Regions from separate parts of the Paenibacillus sp. GYB003 genome, predicted to be linked through region 1. Evidence: riboswitches for the same ligand, from Rfam matches in the RefSeq annotation. Region 1 holds a riboswitch; the other holds the start of a gene.
The links. Region 1 has a riboswitch for ZMP and ZTP ahead of purT (formate-dependent phosphoribosylglycinamide formyltransferase). Riboswitches for the same ligand answer to the same signal wherever they lie in the genome.
Positions count from the first base shown of each region.

Region 1 (5,109 bases):
GCCGCATACGCGGTTATCGTGCGATCGATTTTGTTTCGTTCCGGCGTAATGACCGGAAAATATTGATTGAGGAAATTCGTCTTTTCTTCGTCAAAAAACACGAGCTGATTCACCAACTGATCCCGGCACGTCTGCAAATAACTACGGTTCATGGTAGATCACCCCGCCTTCCCGTACAGCACCGAGTTTCACCATCAGCTGAACCGCATTCATCCGAATCACTCCTTATGAAAATAGAGGCCTCCCGCAAAGGAGGCCGTTACAGCCATTGTATCAAATGTGTGCCGAAAGTCCAGCCGTTCCGCCGGACGGTTTTTTCAAATGGGCGCGCGCTTCAACGGCGACAATAGATCGATGTACACTTTGCCGTCGGCGATCATCGGTTTATACGTCGCAAGTCCCGGCAGCGAGGCTTTGCCGATCGAATTGCCTCGGCCGTCGAATTCGGCGCCGTGGCACGGACATCGGAAATACAGCTCTTTCCCCGAAGACCGTTCCGCTTCCGGAGCCGGCTCGACCGTGCAGCCCAAATGGGTGCACAACGGGGACATAATCAACGGCTTTCCGTCCGGCCCGCCTCTGGCGTAAACGAAGCCCTCGACCGATTTCTCGACCCATGCGTCGCGGATCGTCGTTTTATAGCTCACTTTTTCGACGTCCCGGATCGACGCCAATCGCTCGAGCTCGCCGATTTCCACAAAATTGCCGGGCCGTTCGCGATCGTGGAGTTTGCGCTCTTTTTCGCTTCGGGCGCCGGCATAAAACAGTCCGGCGCTGCCCGCCAGCACCGCTCCCGCCCCGAGCAACAGCTTGCCGGATGTGCCGAAGAACGTTCTTCTCGTTACTTTTTTCGGAAACCGTTCGTTCATTGCATGCCTCCTTGGCTTGGCGAACATGGGTCCGCTTACCGTTCCATATGCACGAGCGGAAACGGCCGCCCCGAACCGTCCAATTCGGAACGTCCGGTCTTGACGAAGCCTTGCCGAACGTAAAAAGCGTAAGCCTTCTCGTTTTGCTCATTGACGTCGACTTTCAGCTTGGAGCCTTTCAACGATTCGGCGTGCCGGATCAGCCGACTGCCGGCCCCTCTCCCGTGGTACTCGGGATCGACGAACAGCATCTCGATTTTGTCGTCTTGAAGACCGATAAATCCGATCGGAACGCCCTCCCCGTTTCGTTCGACCCAAAGTTCGACATCGCGCAGCGCTCCGTTTTTCACGATGTCATAGTAAAACGCGATATCGTCCTCCGACAAAAAGTCGTGGGTGCCGCGAACGGCTCTGTGCCATATGCTTACCAATGCGTCGTGATCCTTTTCCTCGTACGCGACAATGTTGTTCGCCACCGTTTGTTCCTCCCTGTCAACGTGAAACCTGCCAACTATTTACATATCCGTAAATCGATTATAGCAAAAACGCGCCGATTCGTCTTCATGCAAGGTTCGTTGAATCAAATCAGCGCACGGGTGGCTTCCGACATACGCCTAACGAACTCTGTTATCGCTATGGGAGCCGAATGCGGAGGTTTAAAATTGTGATGAACTCCAGTATCGTTATTTGCGGCAAATCGGATCTTTACTTCCACTTTCGGCTCGATAACGATACCTGAATTCGTTAGATTGGAAAAACGATCATTTTTCCGCACATAAGAACGATACGATTCGTTAGCCGTCTACCCGGCTCCGCTCGGTTGTCTGAGAGCGTCCGGATTTTTAACATCCGGTATAAAAAAACCGTCGGAACTGACGGTCTTTTCGGCGCAAACCGAACCTATTGCATGCCGAAACGGCAGCGAAGCGGGAAACGAGATGGAAATGTTCCCGCTATTTTCGGTTGTTTCCCGTTTCTGGACAAAACAACGGGAAAACCTCCCGATATATTCGCCCATACCGTGCATTTCGCCGATACAGCGCCATTATAACCGGAGCTTCTCCCGGTATTTCGAAACGACGCCTATAGGAGAGCGAATTAACTGGAGGTTTTCCAGTTCGTTCTACTCCAGCGGTCCGGCAGGATAAGGATACCCCGGACGTGGATACGAAAGGCGCCGCTCGCTTTAATATTAAAAAGGCCGGCCCTGGACGGGACCGACCATCTCGTCGTCTTATCGTTTATGCCTCTTCGATCGACAGCGCGTCCAACGCCCGCTTCGCGCGTGCCCGCGCTTCGTCCACCGTTGCCGCCGACGACAGAGCGACCGCCATGCGACGGCCTTCCTTCGTTACGGGCTTGCCGAACAGGCGAAGCTGCGTATTCGGGACGGCCAGCGCTTCGCCTGCGCCGTCGATGCGGTAATGCTCCAGTTCGCGATCCGCTTTCAGCGGCCGGCTCGCTCCGGGCGTTACGAGCTCGATTTCCGGAATCGGGTAGCCGAGAATGGCGCGTACGTGGAGCGCGAATTCGGACAAATTTTGCGTTACGAGCGTCACCAGTCCCGTATCGTGCGGCCTCGGCGATACTTCGCTGAAGTAGACGGTATCTTCCGTCAAAAACAGCTCTACGCCGAACAAGCCGTAGCCGCCCAGCTCGTCCGTAATCGTCCTGGCGATGCGCTTCGCTTCCTCCAGCTGACGCTCGGACATGGCGTGCGGCTGCCACGATTCGATATAGTCCCCGTTCTCCTGAATGTGCCCGATCGGAGCGCAGAAGCTTGTCCCGTTTACCGAACGGACCGTAAGCAGCGTAATTTCCGACTGGAACCGGATAAACTGCTCGACGATGACCCGCCCGTTTTTCACCCGTCCGCCTTCCATGGCGATATTCCAGCTGCGCTCGATATCGTTCTCTCCCCGGCAAACGCTTTGTCCTTTGCCGGACGAGCTCATGAGCGGCTTGACGACGCAAGGAAAGCCGGTTTCCTTCACCGCGCGCTCGAACTGCTCGAACGTTTCGGCGAACGTATAGCCGGCCGTCGGCAGTCCGAGCTTCTCCGAGGCGAGCCTGCGGATTCCTTCGCGGTCCATCGTGAGCTTCGCCGCCCGGGCCGTCGGTATGACGCGATACCCTTCCGCCTCCAGCTCGACCAGCTCGGAGGTGGCGAGCGCCTCAATTTCAGGGACGATCAGGTCCGGCTTTTCCCGTTCGACGACTTCGCGCAGCCGCTTCGCATCGAGCATATCGATCACGTAGCTGCGATCGGCTACGTGCATCGCAGGCGCATCGGCGTACCGGTCGACGGCGATCGTTTCCACCCCCAATCGCTGCGCCTCGATGATCACTTCCTTCCCCAATTCCCCAGAGCCGAGCAGCATCATTTTCGTCGATTTCCACATCGTTTCGTCCCCCGCTTCATCGTTAATCGTACGGATCCGTTCGCGACAAAAGAAAAGGAAGCAAGGAGCGCTTGCGATCCTTACTTCCTCCGCCCAGGCGTACGGCTGCGTTTATCCGCGTGCTCCCTCATGGTTCCCCATGTTCCGCCAGTTACACGCAAACGTTGTTCTGCTAGATACGATCATACTGAATGATGCGGAGAAATGCAACACAAAGCTACTGCTCCGGGGGCAGCTTATAGATCACGTTGCCGCTCCCGTCCAAAAATTCCATGACGGCATTGTCGTCCTCGTCCACCTTCATGCGGATTCGCTGCTTCCCTTTCCGGTCCATCAAGCAAACGGTCACTTCGCCTTTATCGTTCTTCCCCATGAACGCGCGCCGCGTGCTCCCTTCCCACACCTTCGCGATCGCCTTCTTCTTCCCGGCCTCGTCCATATCCGATTCGTCGATTCGCTTCACCGCGGCGATTTGCTCCGTAAGCGGGATATGGGGCCTGTCTTTGCGTAATGCCGTAATTCAGCACACCATTTTCGTTGTCGTACGACAAGGAGACGACTTCATCCTGCTTGTATTGGTCGAACGTTAACGACGCGGTCGACGTATACGTTCCGTCCTCCCTTCGCTCGCTGCCGAAAATAAGCCCGCCGCATTCGTCCCCTTCGCCGTTGTAAAACATGATGCCCGAAATCGGCCAATCCTGCCGGTGCCCGGGTAGAAAGTCTTTCCCGTCCATCATGGCCGGCGGGATGTTGGCATTGTTGAACAAGGTCATTCGGATTGTCCCGTCCCGATCGACGATGTTCAAGCTTTCCGCGTCGATCCTTGCAAATCGTTCGCTCTTCATCGGCACCCTCCCATTCCATAAATGGAAAATAGTTGCTACCCTTCCTGTACAAGCATAACCCGATCTGAGCGCCGGCGCAACGGCGAAGCGGTCGAAATAGAAAACGCCCCATAGCGCGGAGCTTTCGCTCCGCCAGCTACAGGGCGACTTTTAACGAGAATGGCGAATCGAGTAGCGCTGCCCTCAAGGCAGCTCGATCGTTTGCCCGGGGAAAATCAGATTCGGATTCGGAATCGGGTTCAGACGGTGCAGCTCGCGCCAAGTCGTTTGGTACAGCTTGGCGATTTTCGTCAACGTATCGCCCGGTTTCACGACATAGACGCCCCCCGTCTGCGGCGCGGCGTCTTGTGCCGGTGCCGGTGCAGGAGCCGGAGCAGGAGCCGGAGCAGGAGCCGGAGCGGACGCCGTTTCGGCGGCTTTGACCCGGATTCGTCCCGCCGCACTCGCCTGCAGCTCGCCGGTCTGGCGAATGTAGGCGATCAGCGATTCTTCCAGGGACGAAAAATCGTTGGCGATCGGGTAAGGCTGGAACATCGTATAATTGTCGCCGCCGGCCGCCATAAAATCGTTGGTGGCGAGCACGTACGTCCGCTGCGGGTCGAGCGGCTCGCCTTTGACCGCGATCGAGGTGATGCGTTCGCCCTTCGGAAGCGACGGGTCGAATTCGAATTCGACGCCGGCCACTTGCGGGAAGCCGCCGAGCGATTCCGGATAAGCGGACACGCCGAGCTCAAGCGCGCTCCGGATGTCGGAGCCTTTTACTTGCTTCGTCTGAATGTAATTACCGAAAGGCAGCACCGTGATCACTTGGCCTTTCGTAATCGGTCCCGCCTCGATCGAGGCGCGGATGCCTCCGCCGTTCGTGATCGCGACGTCGGCGCCCGTCTCGCTGAGCATCGCGTCCGCGATCAAGCTGCCGAGATTGGATTCGCCCTTGCGGACGACTTCGCGTTCGCCGTTCAGCTTCACCCCGGTGTAGCCCACGACTTC
Region 1 is NZ_JARBDC010000023.1:593-5,701, reverse strand. It holds gene PV407_RS09515 (GreA/GreB family elongation factor) at 1-152, opposite strand, end outside; gene PV407_RS09510 (QcrA and Rieske domain-containing protein) at 318-869, opposite strand; gene PV407_RS09505 (acetyltransferase) at 905-1,345, opposite strand; gene purT (formate-dependent phosphoribosylglycinamide formyltransferase) at 2,111-3,271, opposite strand; ZMP/ZTP riboswitch at 3,356-3,436, opposite strand; gene PV407_RS09495 (hypothetical protein) at 3,489-3,644, opposite strand; gene PV407_RS09490 (hypothetical protein) at 3,628-4,119, opposite strand; partial or broken gene PV407_RS09485 (5'-nucleotidase C-terminal domain-containing protein) at 4,303-5,109, opposite strand, start outside.

Region 2 (5,109 bases), on a different contig from region 1:
ACCTTTATTTGTCGCCACCGGGGCAGGAGGGGACAACCCGCAAAGCTGTTGGCGATCCGGACCTGATGTATGGCTGGCATGCCGCATACGGCAACGGTTTCGGGGCGGGCCGCGACGATTCCTCTATTGCCGTCATCGGGGATGATGTTTATGTATTGGCCTCGCGAGGCCAAACCGATCCGAATAAAATCTACAAAATCAACCTGAAGACGGGTGAAACCGGCATGATCGTGAATGCCGAAGTAAGCCGGTTTCGAATCATCGACAACGCGCTTTATTATGTCAAAGATGCCGACAACGCACTGTACGCATCCGATCTGGACGGAAAGGGCGAAACGAAACGGTCCGACCATGCCGTGTCATGGTTTGACGGCATCGACGGACACGTATTTTATACAACCAAGAAGGAGACGGACCGATTCGAGCTGTACCGGGCCGATCCGAACGGGGAAGATCCGCTCGTCTGGAAAGCGCCGGTCGTCGGCGTTCAAGTGTCGAACAATCGGCTCGTATGCCGGCTTGGCGAAAACGATGATTACGGCGCCGTACTGCTGGACGGTTCCGGCCGCCTGCTGCTGCAAGTGGCCGATCCGATCTCCCGCGTGCTTACGTCCGACGATGGGATTTTACTCCAATCTGCCCGAGACTCCTCGGTCGTACTCGTTCGTTGAACGAAATGCATGTCTCCGTTAAAGGGCTGCCGAATGGCAGCCCCGTGTTTTGATCGGGGAAATCAGAGCACATTTCCCCATTCGAACACAAAAGCCGCCGATCATCCGCCGGCAGCCTCGTCGTTATCCGTTAGCCCTCCATGCCCTGCCGGTTACCACAGATAATGAAAATTGGGGCTTTGCGTTCTATACTGATCCAGATGGCCGACTGGATCAAACGTCAACGTTGCACCCACGTCGCGATGGAAAGCACCGGCGTCTACTGGAAAGGACGACCTTGAGCGTGCGTTACGGGGCCTGATCGGTTCGCATCAGAAGCTCATGCTTGAGGCACAGTTGAAGCATAGTGACTTCCTCGACGAACAAATCGCCAAACTGGACGAAGAAGTAAAGGACCGTATGCTCCCTTTTGAGAAAGACCTGGAGCGCTTGGATACGATTCCCGGTATCGGCCGACGAAATGCAGAGCAAATCTTGGCGGAAATCGGTACCGACGCGAAGAATCAATTCCATCTGCTGCCCATTTGTGTTCGTGGGCGGGGATGTCTCCAGGTAACCACGAAAGCGCCGGAAAACGAAAGTCCGGACAAACACCAGTATCGTCGGATTGCCGCTCGGAGAGGAGCCAATCGCGCGGCGGTTGCCGTCGGTCATACCATTCTCACGATCATTTATCATCTTTTAACTCGGGAACAAGACGATATTGAACTGGGAGCCGATTTTTACGACCAACGTCGAAAAGATTTTGTCATCAAACAGTCGATCAAACGATTAGAGTCTCTAGGGATCAAGAATAAATATGCGGTGAAATACTTCACCGTCGAAGTAATCGACGGCCTAGCTGGTGATTTTTCTTGATAATTCTTTCCAGCAAACCAACAGCTATCTTGTTCATCATCCGGTGTAAAAGTGTAATTACATGCTGTGGGGCAAGTTGCAAGTCAGCCACTCCTGAGATGGGGGCTATTAATTTGCATCCAAGATTTTTTTCATACCATTCTACTGACATTACCCCCGTAATATGGATTAATTGTCCTGGCAGCCGATCGACTCGCCGACTGCTTTTTTTTATGGCTGCCATACTTCCCACATATTCCCGTCAGGATCATAAAACTGAAGGTTTGGTCCACATGTTATCCGAATGTCCCCTTCGATGTTCACTCCGTTTTCCTTAAAACGGTTGAAAAGGTCTTGGATGCGTGGAGTTATGAAACACCCAACTGCTTTGCGTTTACCATCATTGCCGGTAAAGCCTAACCGGCCACCTTCCGGCCTTGATTCGAGAAGGAATATGGCAGGAACCGGCCCTGTTGGACCGTGAGGCTTGCCATTACGATCAGGAAATCTCAGGATCGCACCAGTCATATCAGGTTCCAACTTATCGCCTGCTCTGAGTTTGCAACCTAAATTTGCTTCATACCACTGAACAGCCTTGTAGACATCACTGACCGGGACATATATACAAGTCATGCCTATAATGTCCTCTATGTTTTCCTTTGACTTTGTTTCTTCGTGAATCTGCATTTCCCATTTCTCCCTTCTCGTTTCAATTCGTGCAATAGAAGCAGTCACCCAATTTTTGTGACTTACAGTTATTTTGATGCCACAGAATGTCGCAAACCTGACTAGTTTCGTGTTGTTTTTCTAGGGGTATGCGTTATGAGTTATTTTCAGGCTAGGTTAATTCCAGGAGTATATGTTTTGCATAAGAATCCCAGTCTGCTTCTTCCGTGTTTATTTCTAAAGTGGGAATTAGCGATTGTTTAGCACACATACGAAGCTTCTCCTGATCGTCTAAAAACTTCTGACATGCCTCTGTTACCGTTGGGTGGTTTTCCATCACATACGATTTCCAAGCTTCGCCCCGGCTTTCAATAAATCTAGGCTCTACAGCTTCTTGGGATAAGGTTAGGAGTACACATGGTGCATTCAGCCTCGATAGACGTTTTTCCAGCATTTCAATTTTTGCAGAATTTATAAAGGCCGCTCGATGATTTATACTGAACCTCTCCAACAAATAAAATATACCGTTTGATGGTTTCGTATGACCAAGTGACTCAAACCATTCGAATTGTTGTTCGAGATAATCAACATGACGATTTAAAAGCTGAATATGTTCATCCTTGTCCATGGTTCTCAAGACACCCTTGTATGAATGCAGAACTTGCGAGTAGCGTTCACTTATTGCAATTATCGTCTTTTCGCTATTGTGTATTTGGCTGTGTAATCTCTTTATTGCAGAAAATACCGATGTTTTTCCTGCGGTAGACAACCCTTCAATAATGACTCCTCGAATCATCCTTCACCTCTTCATCTTGTTTCCGTATCCACGCAACAAGAACGCCGGTAAACCGCGCGCATTAGCTTTTTTCACTTTCGGCTCTTTTTTATTCAAACTCCAAACGATTCGTTCCACCTTGGCACGGTTCTATACTGTCTGAAATAGCTGTGCAAAGCTTTATATCGGTTTATCGTTGGGCATGAACACAGTAGTCAAATTTCCGGTCCGATAATACGGATAATCCATCATCTTTTGAACCTTTTTCGCCACATCCGCATTCGTTAAAGATTCAACAAAATATAAACCTAAATCAATAGACGCTGAGACACCGCCTCCCGTTAAAGTATCTCCATCCCGTACAATACGGGCTTTAACAACCTCTGAGCAATAAGGAGTCAACAATTCATAAGCGGAGGGATTCGTTGTCGCCATTTTCCCATGTAAGAATCCTGCAGCTCCCAAAAGCAATGCACCTGTACAGACAGATACTTTGTACTGTACAGCGCTCCCACTTTTGATCCATGAAACAAATTCCGTATCATATCTCAGTTCTCTTGCGGGCATTCCACCGGGAATAAATAATAAGTCATATCCGGATAGGTCTGGGCAAACATGCTTTATTTTTATTGTCATACCCCGATCGTCTGTAATCTCTTCTTTGTTTGCACAAAGATCCCATGTTACTCCTTCTTTGACTTTTAAAATTTTTAACCAAGATACAGCATCGTAAAATCCAACAAAATCTAACGTTGTCATCTTGTCAAACAGAATGAAAGCTATCTTCAATCCCTAAGCACCTGACCTTTCATCAATTGAAATAAAAAAAGCATCTGATTTAAGATCAGATACTTGCCCAGGCGTACGGCTTATGAATATGTGCTTCCTCGTAGTTACCTACGTTACGCCAGTTACACATACTTGAATACAAATTAATAATATCAGTCAATTCCAAAAACTTCAATGCGATTTATAGTATTGTAACCGGTTTAAGTTCATAACTTAAATGTCGTATTTTCCAATTTTGACACTATTCTGCCCGTTCGTAGCGAGGCCGCCGATCGAGCCGACGGCAGCTTCGTCATGTTTATTGAGCTCTTGTACCCGTTTAGTTCAATGGTTTTCAACACTTTCAGTCCAAGGAACGATCGGACTTCGAATCTTTCCCAAAGACCTATCGCTATTTCGTATACCTCAACGATACAATGTGATGGATCCCGATTTTCTTTGCCCGGTTCATTGGTATTTGCCTGCGTTTGTATTCTTCAAAACCTAATTTATTATAGAGTTTCATGGCCGGAATATTGGTATCGGCGACTTCTTCAATCAAGTAAACCTTGTAAGGAGTATGCTCAAGGATATGACGAATCAATTGCGAAGCAACGCCTTGCCCCCTGAATGCGGAGGCCGTCCCTACAAATTCGATGGAGCCTACACCGGTTGACGGATGAGCAAAGGCGGTTTCAAATTCCTTTTTCAAAAAAATACCGGCCAAAGTGCCTTTATAAAAGCCTAAATGCTTGCGAAGTTCCGTTATATCCAGTTTAACCGAATGTGATGTTGCATCCGTGCAGGCAGCCATTCCGACCACTTGCCCCTTGTATAAAGCCACATAAAATTGATCCGGAACGAACATATGGGCGAACGCCGCAGCGATTTTTTTCGGATCCTTGGAGAAAAAACCAAGCCATTGTGCGAAACCCTCCGCGAATATTTCTGACATTCCTCGCCTCACATCAAATTCGGCTTGATCGGCTCTAACCAAGTTAAGCATGATGGGTCACTCCCTTTCTTTAAATAGAAACGCGGTGAGGATCGAGGGCGAGGGCATGGTAAAGCTGCTCTTTAGCAATACTTTCATCTCAGCCAAACCTTGAATCGATGCAAAAAAATAGACGGCCATCTCCCGCGCATCACCGGGGTGAAATTCCCCGAGCTGCTGACCCTTACGAATGAGCTGTGCCGTAGAATCAAGCAGCCTGGCATTTACCCGGAGGATCTCGTCATACGGTTCGGAGTCTGCGGCAGCTCCGGCTAATAGCGATTGATTGAGAAGGATCAGCAGATTGGCCAGTTCTTCCCCATCGATCAAGTCGGTGTACACTTCGTCGACGAACTGTGCGATTACCTTTTTGGGGGATTGATCGGATTCGAAGCGAG
Region 2 is NZ_JARBDC010000026.1:28,790-33,898, forward strand. It holds gene PV407_RS09965 (DUF5050 domain-containing protein) at 1-671, shown strand, start outside; partial or broken gene PV407_RS09970 (transposase) at 939-1,529, shown strand; gene PV407_RS09975 (VOC family protein) at 1,740-2,195, opposite strand; gene PV407_RS09980 (hypothetical protein) at 2,347-2,970, opposite strand; gene PV407_RS09985 (DJ-1/PfpI family protein) at 3,130-3,738, opposite strand; ZMP/ZTP riboswitch at 3,797-3,874, opposite strand; gene PV407_RS09990 (GNAT family N-acetyltransferase) at 4,130-4,723, opposite strand; gene PV407_RS09995 (TetR/AcrR family transcriptional regulator) at 4,730-5,109, opposite strand, start outside.
Region 2: another riboswitch for ZMP and ZTP. It lies ahead of PV407_RS09985 (DJ-1/PfpI family protein); the one in region 1 lies ahead of purT (formate-dependent phosphoribosylglycinamide formyltransferase).